DNA from 2 places in the Nonomuraea sp. NPDC000554 genome. Region 1 is predicted to be linked to the other one. Evidence: riboswitches for the same ligand, from Rfam matches in the RefSeq annotation. Region 1 holds a riboswitch; the other holds the start of a gene.
What was found. Region 1 has a riboswitch for S-adenosylmethionine ahead of thrC (threonine synthase). Riboswitches for the same ligand answer to the same signal wherever they lie in the genome.

Region 1 (6,460 bases):
GTAGAGCAGGTGGTTGACGAACCAGAGCGTCGAGTTGGCCACCGCGTTGTAGGCGCGGTGGAACGTGGCCGGGAGGATGTCGAGCATCCGCAACGCGCCGGTGTCGTAGCCCGCCTGGTCGAGCCGGCCGCTGGGCGACTGCCGGACGGCGCTGCGATCACCGTCGGAGAGTGCCGCGCAGACCCAGAGCACGCCGTAGTCCTTGGCGACCCCTGAAAGCCCTGACACCAGGCCCCCACCACCGCGCTTCATGGTCAGCACGCCGTCGTCGGACACGGTGAACGAGACCGGCCCTCTGTTCGAAGCCACCAGCACGCTGTTCATCGAAACTCCTTGAGCGTGGAGACTCCCGCCTTCAGGAGGGGGAGGAAACACGGCCCGGTGCCGCACGTTCTGGATCGAACCTGTGCACGAAGCTCTACTGGCCGTAGTAGCTTGTGCGCGTGGCGCAGTCGGTCATGCGGGCGTTCAAGTGCCGCAGGAAGTCGCGCCTGTCGGCCGAGTGCACCCGCTCGGCCTTCGCCTACCGGAACGGTCTGCTCACCCTGGCGAAGATGGACACGCCGCCGGCAGTCGTGTGGTCGCGTCCTTGGCAGTGCGCCTGTGGCGCGTCCCACGACCGCGACGTCGCCGGGAACATCCTCGCCGCCGGGCCGGCGGAGCGGTGAAACGCCTGTGGAGCTGATGTAAGGCCTCAACGGGAGACCACCTCCTTGACGGGCGATCGGCGGTGAAGCAGGAACTCCTCACGGGCGACCGTGGGGAATCCCCCTCATTCGCGAGGGGGAGGATGTCAATTCGGTTCCCTCCGACCTTAGGATCCCAGCTATGGCGCTTGATGAGCTAACCGAGGAACTTGCCCGCTCCGCCGCTGCCGGAGATCATCGCGCACTCGGCGAGCTCCTGAAGCGGATCGAACCGGACGTGCTGCGGCACTGCGCTCGTATCCTGCCCTACCACCAGGATGCTGAGGAGGCCTCCCAGGACACCCTGCTCGCCGTCGCGCGGAACATCGGCCGGTTCGAGGGGCGTGCCAGGTTCAGCACCTGGCTGCACATCGTGACCGCCAACTGCGCGCGCACCACGTACCGGTCGCTGAAGCGCAGGGCGGCGGAGCAGAGCTCCGACGAGCTGCCCCTGCAGAAGCCGGACGTGCGGCGGGTCAGCGTGATCGCCGGGTCGCGGCTCGATCTGCTCGACGCGATGGAGGCGCTGGAGGCCGACAAGCCCGACCTCGCGCAGGCGCTCGTGCTGCGCGACATCGTGCAGCTCGACTACAACGAGGTCGCCGAGCAGCTCAAGATCCCGCTCGGCACCGCCAAATCGCGCATCCACCAGGCGCGCAAGTACGTCCAGGGCGTGCTCGGCGAGGAGTATCGATGAGATCGGCTGTCTCGTATTCTGAGACATCTGGTCGGGATGCGGGCGTGGCCAGGTAACATCCATTTCGACAACTGAATATTGCTCATCCAGAGGGGTGGAGGGACCGGCCCTACGAAGCCCCGGCAACCCTCCCGGTTCAAGGCTCGCGACCCGCGAGGCCGACCGGGACAAGGTGCCAATTCCGGTCTGCGGTCAGGGTGGCCGCAGGCGAAGATGAGGGAAGGCCTCGCTTCATGTCGCTTGACTTTGGTCCTGCTGTCGGTCTCTCCTGCCGCGAGTGCGGCACCCGCTACGACCTTGGTCCCAGCTTCGCCTGTCTGGAGTGTTTCGGGCCGCTTGAGGCGGCCTACTCCTTCGGCGAGGTGACCCGGGCGCAGATCGAGTCCGGGCCCGCGAACATCTGGCGCTACCGTTCGCTGCTCCCCGTCCCCGTCGACGTCGCGTCCAAGCCGAACATGAACCCCGGCTGGACGAAGCTGGTCAAGGCCGGCAACCTCGGGCGGGCGCTGGGCATCAAGTCCCTGTACGTCAAGGACGACTCGGGCAACCCCACCCACTCCTTCAAGGACCGGGTCGTCGCGATCGCCGTCGAGGCGGCGCGCAACTTCGGCTTCCACACCCTCTCCTGCTCCTCCACCGGCAACCTGGCGGGCGCGGTCACGGCCGCCGCGGCCAGGGCCGGGCTCGACGCCTGCGTGTTCATCCCCGCCGACCTGGAACAGGCCAAGATCGCCATGGCCCGGGTGTTCGGCGGCAAGCTGGTCGGCATCCAGGGCACCTACGACGAGGTCAACCGGTTCTGCTCCGAGCTGATCGGCGACCCGCTGGGCGACAAGTGGGGCTTCGTCAACGTCAACCTGCGGCCGTACTACGCCGAGGGCTCCAAGACGCTCGCGTACGAGATCGCCGAGCAGCTCGGCTGGCGGCTGCCCGAGCAGATCGTCATCCCGATCGCCTCGGGGTCCCAGCTCACGAAGATCGACAAGGGCTTCAAGGAGCTGGTGGCGCTGGGTCTGGTGGAGGACACCCCCTACAAGGTCTTCGGGGCCCAGGCGCTCGGCTGCTCGCCGGTGTCGGCCGCGTTCAAGGCGGGCCACGACGTGGTGCAGCCGGTCAAGCCCGACACCATCGCCAAGTCGCTGGCCATCGGCAACCCCGCCGACGGGCCGTACGTGCTCGACATCGCCCGCCGCACCGGGGGAGCGGTGGAGGACGTCACCGACGCCGAGATCGTCGCCGCGATCAAGCTGCTGGCCTCGACTGAGGGCATCTTCGCCGAGACTGCCGGCGGGGTCACCGTGGGCGTGCTGAAGAAGCTCGTCGAGACCGGGCAGCTCGACCCGGAGGCCGAGACCGTGGTCCTGAACACCGGCGACGGGCTCAAGACGCTCGACGCCGTGGCCGCCGACGCCACCCCCACCGCCGTGATCCGGCCCTCTCTCGACGCGTTCCGCGCGGCTGTCTGACAACCAGGAAAGGCGAGTTAAACCCATGAGCGTTTCTGTGCGGATTCCCACCATCCTGCGCACGTACACCGGCGGTAACGCGGAAGTGAGTGGCGAAGGCGCGACTCTTCGTGACGTCCTTGCCAAGCTCGACTCCGACTACCCGGGCATCGGAGCGCGAATTCTGGATGATTCGGGCAAGATTCGTCGTTTTGTCAACGTTTACGTTGGCGAAGAGGACGTCCGTTTTGTCGAAGGGCTCGACACGCCAGCACCTGAAGGCGCACAGATCTCTATCATCCCGGCAGTCGCCGGCGGCTGACCGTCAGGCGGAGAAGGGCGCCCCTCGGGGCGCCTTCTTCATTTCCCGTTCAATTCAACGGGCTCACCCTCTGGACGAAATATGCGGTTCGTAGATTGACTCTGTTGCCAAACGCCGTGCCACAGGTATGGTCGAGGGCGATCGTCTGGCTGATTTAGCGATAAGTCATGCGATTACGGGTCGCGTATGGAATGGGCGCGATCTGTGAGCCCAGTAAGAGGAGTCGGAAGTGGCGCAGGGCACCGTCAAGTGGTTCAACGCGGACAAGGGCTACGGCTTCATCGCGGTAGACGGTGGTAAGGATGTTTTTGTCCATTACTCAGCGATCATGATGGACGGGTACCGCTCTCTCGAACAGGGACAGCGTGTCGAGTTCGAGATCACGCAGGGTCAGAAGGGGCCGCAGGCGGAGTCTGTCCGCACGGTCTGAAGCACTGGTACGCATCGGCCGGCCCGCACGGCAGCGCAGTCCGTGCGGTCTCGCCGTCCCCTTCCCGCCGACCTGGGTACGGCGGGCCGAGTGGCCCGCCGTACCGACTGACCTGGGCGGCAGTGGTGTTCGCTTGCACTCGGCTGGGTAGAGTGCTAAACAGTTCGTTGGCACTCTCTTCCACAGAGTGCCAACACGGGATCGAGGCGATGGGGCCTGCCGAACGGAGTTGCGGGCCCATATGCCGTCGCGGGCGTCGGCTCGGTCCACAACAAGCCACCCTGCATCTGGGAGGTCTAGCCTTATGGCAGCCAAGATGATCGCGTTTGACGAGGACGCCCGGCGCGGTCTCGAGCGCGGTATGAACCAGCTCGCTGACGCCGTCAAGGTGACCCTCGGCCCCAAGGGCCGCAACGTCGTGCTGGAGAAGAAGTGGGGCGCTCCCACGATCACCAACGACGGTGTCTCCATCGCCAAGGAGATCGAGCTCGAGGATCCTTGGGAGAAGATCGGCGCTGAGCTGGTCAAGGAAGTCGCCAAGAAGACCGACGACGTCGCCGGCGACGGCACCACCACCGCCACCGTGCTCGCCCAGGCGCTGGTACGTGAGGGTCTGCGTAACGTGGCCGCCGGCGCCAACCCGATGTCGCTGAAGAAGGGCATCGAGTCGGCCGTCGAGCGGGTCAGCGAGGAGCTTTCCAAGCTGGCCAAGGACGTGGAGACCAAGGAGCAGATCGCCTCCACCGCCTCCATCTCCGCCGCCGACCCCGAGATCGGCTCGCTCATCGCCGAGGCGATGGACAAGGTCGGCAAGGAAGGCGTCATCACCGTCGAGGAGAGCAACACCTTCGGCCTCGAGCTCGAGCTCACCGAGGGCATGCGCTTCGACAAGGGCATGACGTCGATGTACTTCGTCACCGACTCCGACCGCATGGAGGCCGTGCTCGAAGACCCGTACATCCTGATCGTCAACTCGAAGGTCTCGGCGAACAAGGACCTCCTGCCGCTGCTCGACAAGGTCGTGCAGTCGGGCAAGCCGCTCCTGATCATCGCCGAGGACGTCGAGGGCGAGGCCCTGGCCACCCTGGTCGTCAACAAGATCCGCGGTCTGTTCCGCTCGGTTGCCGTCAAGGCTCCGGGCTTCGGTGACCGTCGCAAGGCGATGCTGGGCGACATCGCGATCCTGACCGGTGGTCAGGTCATCGCGGAGGAGGTCGGCCTCAAGCTGGAGAACGCCACGCTCGACCTGCTCGGTCGTGCCCGTAAGGTCGTCGTCACCAAGGACGAGACCACCATCGTCGACGGCGCCGGTGACCCCGACGCGATCGCCGGTCGGGTCAACGAGATCCGTGCCGAGATCGAGCGGACCGACTCCGACTACGACCGTGAGAAGCTCCAGGAGCGTCTGGCGAAGCTGGCCGGCGGCGTGGCCGTCATCAAGGCCGGTGCGGCCACCGAGGTCGAGCTGAAGGAGCGCAAGCACCGGATCGAGGACGCCGTGCGCAACGCGAAGGCGGCCGTCGAGGAGGGCATCGTCCCCGGTGGTGGCGTGGCGCTGCTGCAGGCGGGCGCGAAGGCGTTCGACAAGCTCGAGCTCCAGGGCGACGAGGCGACCGGTGCGGCGATCGTCCGCAAGGCGCTGGAGGAGCCGCTGAAGCAGATCGCGGTCAACGCCGGTCTTGAGGGCGGCGTCGTGGTCGAGCGGGTTCGCAACCTCACGCCGGGCGAGGGCCTCAACGCCGCTACGGGTGAGTACGTGAACATGTTCGAGTCGGGCATCATCGACCCGGCCAAGGTGACGCGTTCGGCGCTGCAGAACGCCGCTTCCATCGCGGCGCTCTTCCTCACCACCGAGGCCGTCATCGCCGAGAAGCCGGAGAAGACTCCCGCGGCCCCGGCCATGCCGGGCGGCGGCGACATGGACTTCTGAGTCCACGCCTCACACGAGATCAGGGCGACCCGTTCGGGCCGCCCTTTTCTTGTGTCCGCCCCCGGCCCGCCATTCGGGCCCCTGCGCCGCGCCGGGTTTCGGCCGCCGGCTTGTCGTTCGGGCCCTCTGACGTTGAGTCCGGCGGCTCGGGCCTTCCAGGCCCGGGCAGCTGTCGTTCGGGCCCTCCTGCGTCGCGCCCGGCAGCTCGGGCCCTTCGGCCCCAGGCACCTGCCGATCAGGTGGTCATGTGCCGCCACCCGCACCTCATCAGGAGGCGCGGGAGTGGTTGCTCCGGGATCTTTGGGGCGTTCGGGGGCGCGGTGTGTCAGACGCCGAAGTGGGTGACGATGTGGCCGCGGGCGAGCGTGTTGGCGGTGATGTTGAAACCCACCACGGCCGGGCTCGCGTCGCTGCCGACGCCCAGCGCGTCGACGCCGAGCGCGTGCACGGTGAAGACGTACCGGTGCGGGGCGCCCGGAGGGGGAGCGGCGCCGCCGAACTCCTTGGTGCCGTAGTCGTTGCGCGCGTGCGCCGCCCCCTGGGGGAGCCCCTTGAACTCGGGGCCGGTGCCTGCGCCGGTGGCCAGTTCCGTGACCGAGGCCGGGAGGTCGTAGAGCACCCAGTGCCAGAACCCGCTGCCCGTGGGGGCGTCGGGGTCGTAGCAGGTGACGGCGTAGCTCCGGGTCTCGGCCGGGGCGCCTGACCAGCGCAGGTGCGGCGAGAGGTTCTGCCCGGTCATCCCCCAGTCGTTGAAGACGTGGAGGTCGCTCAGCCTCTCGCCGTCGGTGATGTCGTCGCTCTCGACCACGAGCGCGGGAACGGGCGGCAGGTATTCGTGCGGGAGCGGTGCGGGCACGGCGTCCTCCTAGGGTGAGAGAGCTCGTCGCCACCATCCTAGGGACGGGCCGCCCCGCCGGAATCGGCATGCCGTGTGGCGGGCGTCATCCGGA
Region 2 (6,460 bases), on a different contig from region 1:
CCTTGCGGCACACTCACCGGATACCGCGACGGTTCGGTCGTCGCGCCCATCCCCGACGGTACCTGCGATATCACCGCACATGTCGCGCTCGACGCATGCGCGGCGGCCGGCGAACTGGCCGGTGCGATATCCACAACCTTGTCCACACAGCGCGACGCGCTGCGGGCGCTGGGCATCACCGGCACCCGTCCGCCGATCGACCTGGCCCGCACCGATCCGCGCGGCTATCTCCGGGCCCTGGCCCGAGCCTCGGAGGAGGCCGAGCTGATCGACCCGCTGGGCCTGGGCGGCTTCGGCTGGCTCAGCCAGCGACGCTGAGGTCCAGCGACCGCAGGCCCCTGATGACGTAGCCGGGCTTCCACTCGGGCTCGCTGACGAGTTCCAGCTTGGACGTCCGGTCCAGCAGCGCGCCGAACGACTCCATCAGCTCGATCCTGGCCAGCGGCGCGCCCAGGCAGAAGTGGATGCCCGCGCCGAAGGAGATGTGCGGGTTGTCCGCGCGGCCCACGTCGAGCCGTTCGGGGTCGTCGAACACCTCAGGGTCGTGGTTGGCCGAACCGAACAGCAGCGCCACCTCGACCCCGCGCGGGATGCGGACCCCGTGGATCTCGATGTCCTCCAGCACCCAGCGCTCGAACAGCTGCAGCGGGGTGTCCCAGCGCATCAGCTCCTCGATGGCCATGGGCAGCAGCGAGCGGTCCTCGCGCAGCCTGGCCAGCTCGTCCGGGTTGCGCAGCAGGGCCCGCCAGCCGTTGCCCGTCACGTTCACGGTGGCCTCGTGGCCGGCGTTGAGCAGCAGGACGCAGGTGCCGGCCAGCTCGTCCTCGGTCAGCTCGTCGATCTGGGCGAGGGCGCTGATCAGGTCGTCGCCGGGGGCGGCCTTCCTGGAGCGCGCCAGGTCCTTGAGGTAGTCGGCGAACTCCGACGCCGCCCTGACGGCCGCGTGCTGGGCCTGCAGGCTCGGGTTGAGCTCGTACATCCCGCACATGTCGGCCGACCAGGGACGCAACAGGTGCCTGTCCTGCTCGGGGATGCCGAGCATCTCGGCGATCACCGTCACCGGGAGCGGCTCGGCCACCTCGGCGATGAGGTCGCCGCCGCCCTTCTCCACGAACGCGCCGACCAGGCCCTCGGCGATGCCGCGGACCCGGGGGCGGAGCGACTCGACCATGCGCGGGGTGAACGCCTTGGAGACCAGCCGGCGCAGCCTGGTGTGCACCGGCGGCTCGACGTCCAGCATGCCCGCTCTGGAGATCCGCCAGAACGGCTCCTGGAACTCCGGCTCCGGCTGCCTGCCGAACTCCTCGTGCGTGGCCACCTGCAGGTAGGACCGGCCCAGCCGGCGATCCCTGAGCAGGGCGTTCACGTCGGCGTGGCGGGAGACGAGCCACTGGCCCGTCGGCTCGAAGAAGCTGACGGGCGCGTCACGCCTCAGCTCGGAGTAGACACCGTAGGGGAAAGCGACAAAATCCGGATTCCAAGGATCGAAGCGCACTATTTCATCTTAGAAGCGACCTCTTCGTGCTTGGCGTGCTTGTTGCGTACGCGGATGTTGAGCAGTTCCACGACGACCGAGAACGCCATCGCGAAGTAGATGTAGCCCTTGGGGATGTGCTGGCCCAGCCCCTCGGCGACGAGCACCACCCCGATGAGCACGAGGAACGCCAGCGCCAGCATCTTGATGCTCGGATGCCTGTCGACGAACCTGGAGATCGGCCCCGAGGCGAACAGCATCACCAGCACCGCCACGATCACCGCCGCGATCATCACGCCGAGCTCGTCCACCATGCCGACAGCGGTGATCACCGAGTCGAGCGAGAAGACCACGTCCAGGATCATGATCTGGACGATCACCGAGGCGAACGAGGTGACGGCCCGGGACTTGCCGCCCTCGGGCTTGGCGTCCATGCTGTGGCCGATCTCCGTGACACTCTTGGCCAGCAGGAACAGCCCGCCCAGCAGCAGGATCAGGTCGCGTCCCGAGATGCCGTGCCCGAACACCTCGAACAGCGGCGTTTTCAGCCGCACCACCCACGACAGCCCGAGCAGCAGGAGCAGACGGCTGATCAGAGCCGCGCCCAGGCCCATCACCCGGGCCTTGTCCCGTTGCTCAGGCGGCAGCTTCCCGGCCAGGATGGAGATGAAGATGATGTTGTCGATGCCCAGGACGATCTCCAGGGCGACCAGGGTGAAGAACCCGATCCAGATCTGAGGGTCGAGGACCCAGTCCCACATCTGCCTACCTCCGTGCCGTGTTCTGGGTCCAACGACCCAATGGCTGGAGAAGTTCGGGACTTGCGATCGTGGGCCGGGTGTCGGTTATAGTTCCCGACGTAGGTCATGAGTGCCAGCGCACAGCCCCGGCTTGCTGGCCGGCAACCCTCGCGTCCGCGGCGGGGTGCCCCGGGTGAAGACCTGGTCCGCCACGGGGTGTGGCGGGCAAGCGCGGGCTCCGTGGCTGCTCCAGGGGTCCGATGACCCCAGGAGGTTTGCTGTGTCCACGCTGACGATCTTCAACTCCGCGACGGTCCCCGCCGCTCGCGAGAACCGTCCCCTCCACGACCGGCGTCCCCTGCCCGCCGTGCTCGGCGCGGACCTGGAAGTGCCGGTCAAGGGCGGCAAGCTCGTCGGCTACGCCAACCTCGACTACGCGGCGAGCGCCCCCTGTCTCGAGCCGGTCAGCGCGGCCGTCACCGCCGCGCTCCCGGCCTACTCCAGCGTGCACCGCGGCGCGGGGTACGCCTCCCAGCTCACCACCGCCCGCTACGAGCAGGCCCGGCACACCGTCAGGGCCTTCGTCGGCGCCCGTCCCGACGACGCGGTGATCTTCACCCGCAACACCACCGACGCCACCAACCTGCTGGCCGGCTGCCTCCCCGCCGACACCACCGTGGTCGTCTTCGACACCGAGCACCACGCGTCGCTGCTGCCCTGGGCCCGCTCGGTACGCCTTGCGCCGCCCCCCTTCCCCGGTGAGGCCGTCCGCATCGCCGACGAGGCGCTGGCCGGCATCGACGGGCCCAAGCTGCTGGTCGTCACCGCCGCGTCCAACGTCACCGGCGAGCTCTGGCCGATCGCCGCCCTCGCCCACATCGCGCACCGCCACGGCGCCCGCATCCTGGTCGACGCGGCCCAGCTCGTCCCCCACCGGCGGCTCAACCTGACGGCGCTCGACCTCGACTACGTGGCCTTCTCCGGGCACAAGCTGTACGCGCCGTTCGGCGCGGGCGTCCTCGTCGGCAGGCGCGACTGGCTCTCGGACGGCGAGCCCTACCTGAAGGGCGGCGGCGCGGTCCGCTCCGTCGGCGCAGCCGACGCCGCCGACCAGGGCACCGACTGGCACGACGACCCGGAGCCACGCCACGAGGCGGGCACCCCCAACGTGCTCGGCGCGATCGCGATCGCCGCCGCCTGCGACGCGCTGAGCGCCACCGGCTGGACCGCGGTGGAGCGTGAGGAGGAGCGGCTGATCACGCGGCTCCGCGCCGGGCTGGCCGCCATCGACGGCGTGCGCGAGCTGTCACTGTGGGGTCCTGACCACCCGCGGGTCGGCATCGTCTCGTTCGTCGTCGACGGGTATGCGGCCCGCGAGGTCGCCGAGGCGCTTTCGGGCGAGTACGGGATCGGGGTGCGCGACGGCAAGTTCTGCGCGCACCCGTTCGTCCGGCACCTGCTCGGGACGGCCGACGGCGGTTGCGAGGACGGCACCGCCTCGGCCGTGCGGGCCTCCATCGGCCTGGGCACGACCGAGGAGCACGTCGACCGCCTGGTCGAAGCGCTCCGCGACCTCACCACCCGGCGCTAGCCGTACTCGGCCAGCGGGTTGGTGACCCGCCGGGCCGAGTACAGCTAGTCCGTCACGCTCGGGTGGCGGTCGGCTCTCGTCAGCGGTTCGGCGGGCGCCGCTTCCCCGGCTCGTCGGAGATCAGCGAGTCGATCTCCGGGATGTCGTCGTCGGTCAGCTTGCCCGAGCTGGGTGCGGTGCCCTGCCGGGGAATCGAGGTCGGCCTGGTCTGATGCGCCGACTCCCCCGTCCCGGTCTCTCCGGGGCGGGGCTCACCTGCGTGGGGCTCGCCGGTCCCCGTCGGGGTGGGCACGGTCGGCGCGTGCGCGGCCAGGTCCGCCTCGGCGGCACGGCGCTCGGCACGCCGCCGGTACATCCTGTTGAGGATGCCGTCGACGCCGATCCGGCCTCCGCCCAGCGCGAGGAGCGGCAGCAGCGCGGCCGCCGCGAAGCCGGCGAGCTCCCACCCTCCGGTCTCGACGAAGATCCCGTGACCGGCGTGCACGAAGAGGTACGCGCCGATCATCTCGAGGAGCAGCAGCAGCGCCGACAGCCGCACCAGCAGGCCGATGATCAGGAAGGCGCCGCCGACAGTCTCCACGACAGTGGCGTACACGGCCGAGAGCTGCGGCAGCGGGATGCCCGCCTGGGTGAGCAGCCGGCCCGTGACCCCGAAGCCGACCTGCCACTTCTGCAATCCGTGCGCCAAGAAGATCACGCCGATCAGCAGCCGGGAGATCAGCGCGGCTCCATCGAACAGAACTCTCTTCATGGTGGTCTCTCCCCCCGTCCCTGGTACCCCTCCCCTCCCGACACCCCGCGATGCGCTTCCATACCGTTCCTTGACCCTTGCCCCGTTGTGTCCGGTTGGGCCCCCCGGCTGGAACACCACAGCGGCCGGTGGCAGCATGGCCGTATGACGGAACGCGTGGTCGGGATCGGGGCAGGCGCGAAAGAGCTCGCCACCGAGGACATGATCCTCAACATCGGCCCGCAGCACCCGTCCACCCACGGCGTGCTGAGGCTCAGGCTGACGCTCGACGGCGAGCGCATCGCCGCCGCCGAACCGATCATCGGCTACATGCACCGGGGCGCGGAGAAACTGTTCGAGGTCCGCGACTACCGGCAGATCATCATGCTCGCCAACAGGCACGACTGGCTGTCGGGCTTCGCCAACGAGCTGGGCGTGGTGATCGCCGCCGAACGCATGCTCGGCATGGAACCGCCCGTCAGAGCGGTCTGGGCGCGTACGCTGCTCGCCGAGCTGAACCGGGTGCTCAGCCACCTGATGTTCCTCGGCTCCTACCCGCTCGAACTGGGCGCGATCACCCCCGTCTTCTACGCCTTCAACGAGCGCGAACGCATCCAGGGCGTCATGGAGGAGATCTCCGGCGGACGCATGCACTACATGTTCAACCGCGTCGGCGGGCTCAAGGAGGACCTGCCGCTCGGCTGGCTCGACCGCGTCTCCGAGGTGGTGGCCGAGACGCGGCGCCGGGTGCCCGACATCGAGAACCTGATCCTGAACAACGAGATCTTCCTCGCCCGTACGCGGGGCGTCGGCGTCCTCAGCCGCGAGCAGATCATGCAGTACGGCGTGAGCGGCCCCATCGCCCGCGCGTCCGGCGTGGACTTCGACCTGCGGCGCGACCAGCCCTACCTGGCTTACCCGGAGCTGCCCGTGAAGGTCGTCACCCGCAGCGCGGGCGACTGCCACTCGCGCTTCGAGGTGCTGCTCGACCAGCTGAAGGTCTCGCTCGACCTGGCCGACGCGTGCGTCGAGCGGCTGCGCCCGATGCAGGGCCCGATCAACCAGCGCCTGCCCAAGGTGCTCAAGGTGCCCGAGGGCCACACCTACGCCTGGACGGAGAACCCGCTCGGCATCAACGGCTACTTCCTCGTGTCCAAGGGGGACAAGACCCCATGGCGGCTCAAGCTCCGCTCCGCGTCCTACAGCAACATCCAGGTGCTCCGCGAGATGCTGCCAGGCCACCTCGTGGCCGACATGGTGGCCATCCTCGGCTCGATGTTCTTCGTCGTGGGTGACATCGACAAGTGACAGCTCCTCCTCAGCGTGACAAGCCTCCGCGTGACAAGTACGTCGACTGGTTGCGCGCCCTCAGCCTGGTCGTGGTGGTCGTCTGGCACTGGGCGTTCACGATCCTGCAGTGGAAGCCCGAGGGCCCGGAACCGACCAGCCCGCTCGGCTTCACGTCCGGGCTGTGGATCCTCACCTGGCTCTTACAGGTTCTGCCGCTCTTCTTCTACGTGGGAGGGCACGTCCACCTGCTGTCGTGGGAGCGTGCGCAGGCGCGCGGGCTCGGCATCGGCAGGTTCGTCTGGCGGCGCATCCGCGCGCTGGCGGTCCCCGCGCTCTTCCTGTCGGGCGTCTGGATCGCCATCGGCGCGGCCGTCACCTGGGCGTTCGGGGTGCCGTGGATGTGGCGGGTGGTGCTGCTGGTGCTCAGCCCGCTCTGGTTCCTCGGTGTCTACCTGGTGCTGATCGCGCTGCTCCCGGTCGCGCTGTGGCTGCACCGCCGCTACGACGTGCTGGCGCTGATCTGGCTCGGCGGCGCCTCCCTGGTCGTGGACGTGGTGCGCTTCCGCTACGGCGTCGACTGGGTGGGCTGGCTCAACATGGTCCTGGTCTGGGGCCTGGCGCACCAGGCCGGGTTC

Region 2: linked by a shared signal. The riboswitch ahead of ABT294_RS10280 (aminotransferase class V-fold PLP-dependent enzyme) and the one ahead of thrC (threonine synthase) in region 1 are both predicted to bind S-adenosylmethionine.

Annotation. Positions count from the first base shown of each region.
Region 1 is NZ_JBEPDC010000011.1:40,331-46,790, forward strand. Features, by position in the region: gene ABT294_RS21480 (alpha,alpha-trehalose-phosphate synthase (UDP-forming)) at 1-324, opposite strand, end outside; gene ABT294_RS50855 (hypothetical protein) at 444-668, shown strand; gene ABT294_RS21490 (RNA polymerase sigma factor) at 829-1,383, shown strand; SAM riboswitch class I at 1,463-1,603, shown strand; gene thrC (threonine synthase) at 1,617-2,849, shown strand; gene ABT294_RS21500 (MoaD/ThiS family protein) at 2,875-3,150, shown strand; gene ABT294_RS21505 (cold-shock protein) at 3,380-3,580, shown strand; gene groL (chaperonin GroEL) at 3,885-5,510, shown strand; gene ABT294_RS21515 (YbhB/YbcL family Raf kinase inhibitor-like protein) at 5,836-6,366, opposite strand.
Region 2 is NZ_JBEPDC010000004.1:294,644-301,103, forward strand. Features, by position in the region: gene ABT294_RS10265 (SAM-dependent methyltransferase) at 1-318, shown strand, start outside; gene ABT294_RS10270 (cytochrome P450) at 302-1,495, opposite strand; gene ABT294_RS10275 (TerC family protein) at 1,495-2,235, opposite strand; SAM riboswitch class IV at 2,337-2,452, shown strand; gene ABT294_RS10280 (aminotransferase class V-fold PLP-dependent enzyme) at 2,495-3,805, shown strand; gene ABT294_RS10285 (DoxX family protein) at 3,885-4,556, opposite strand; gene ABT294_RS10290 (NADH-quinone oxidoreductase subunit D) at 4,701-5,843, shown strand; gene ABT294_RS10295 (acyltransferase family protein) at 5,840-6,460, shown strand, end outside.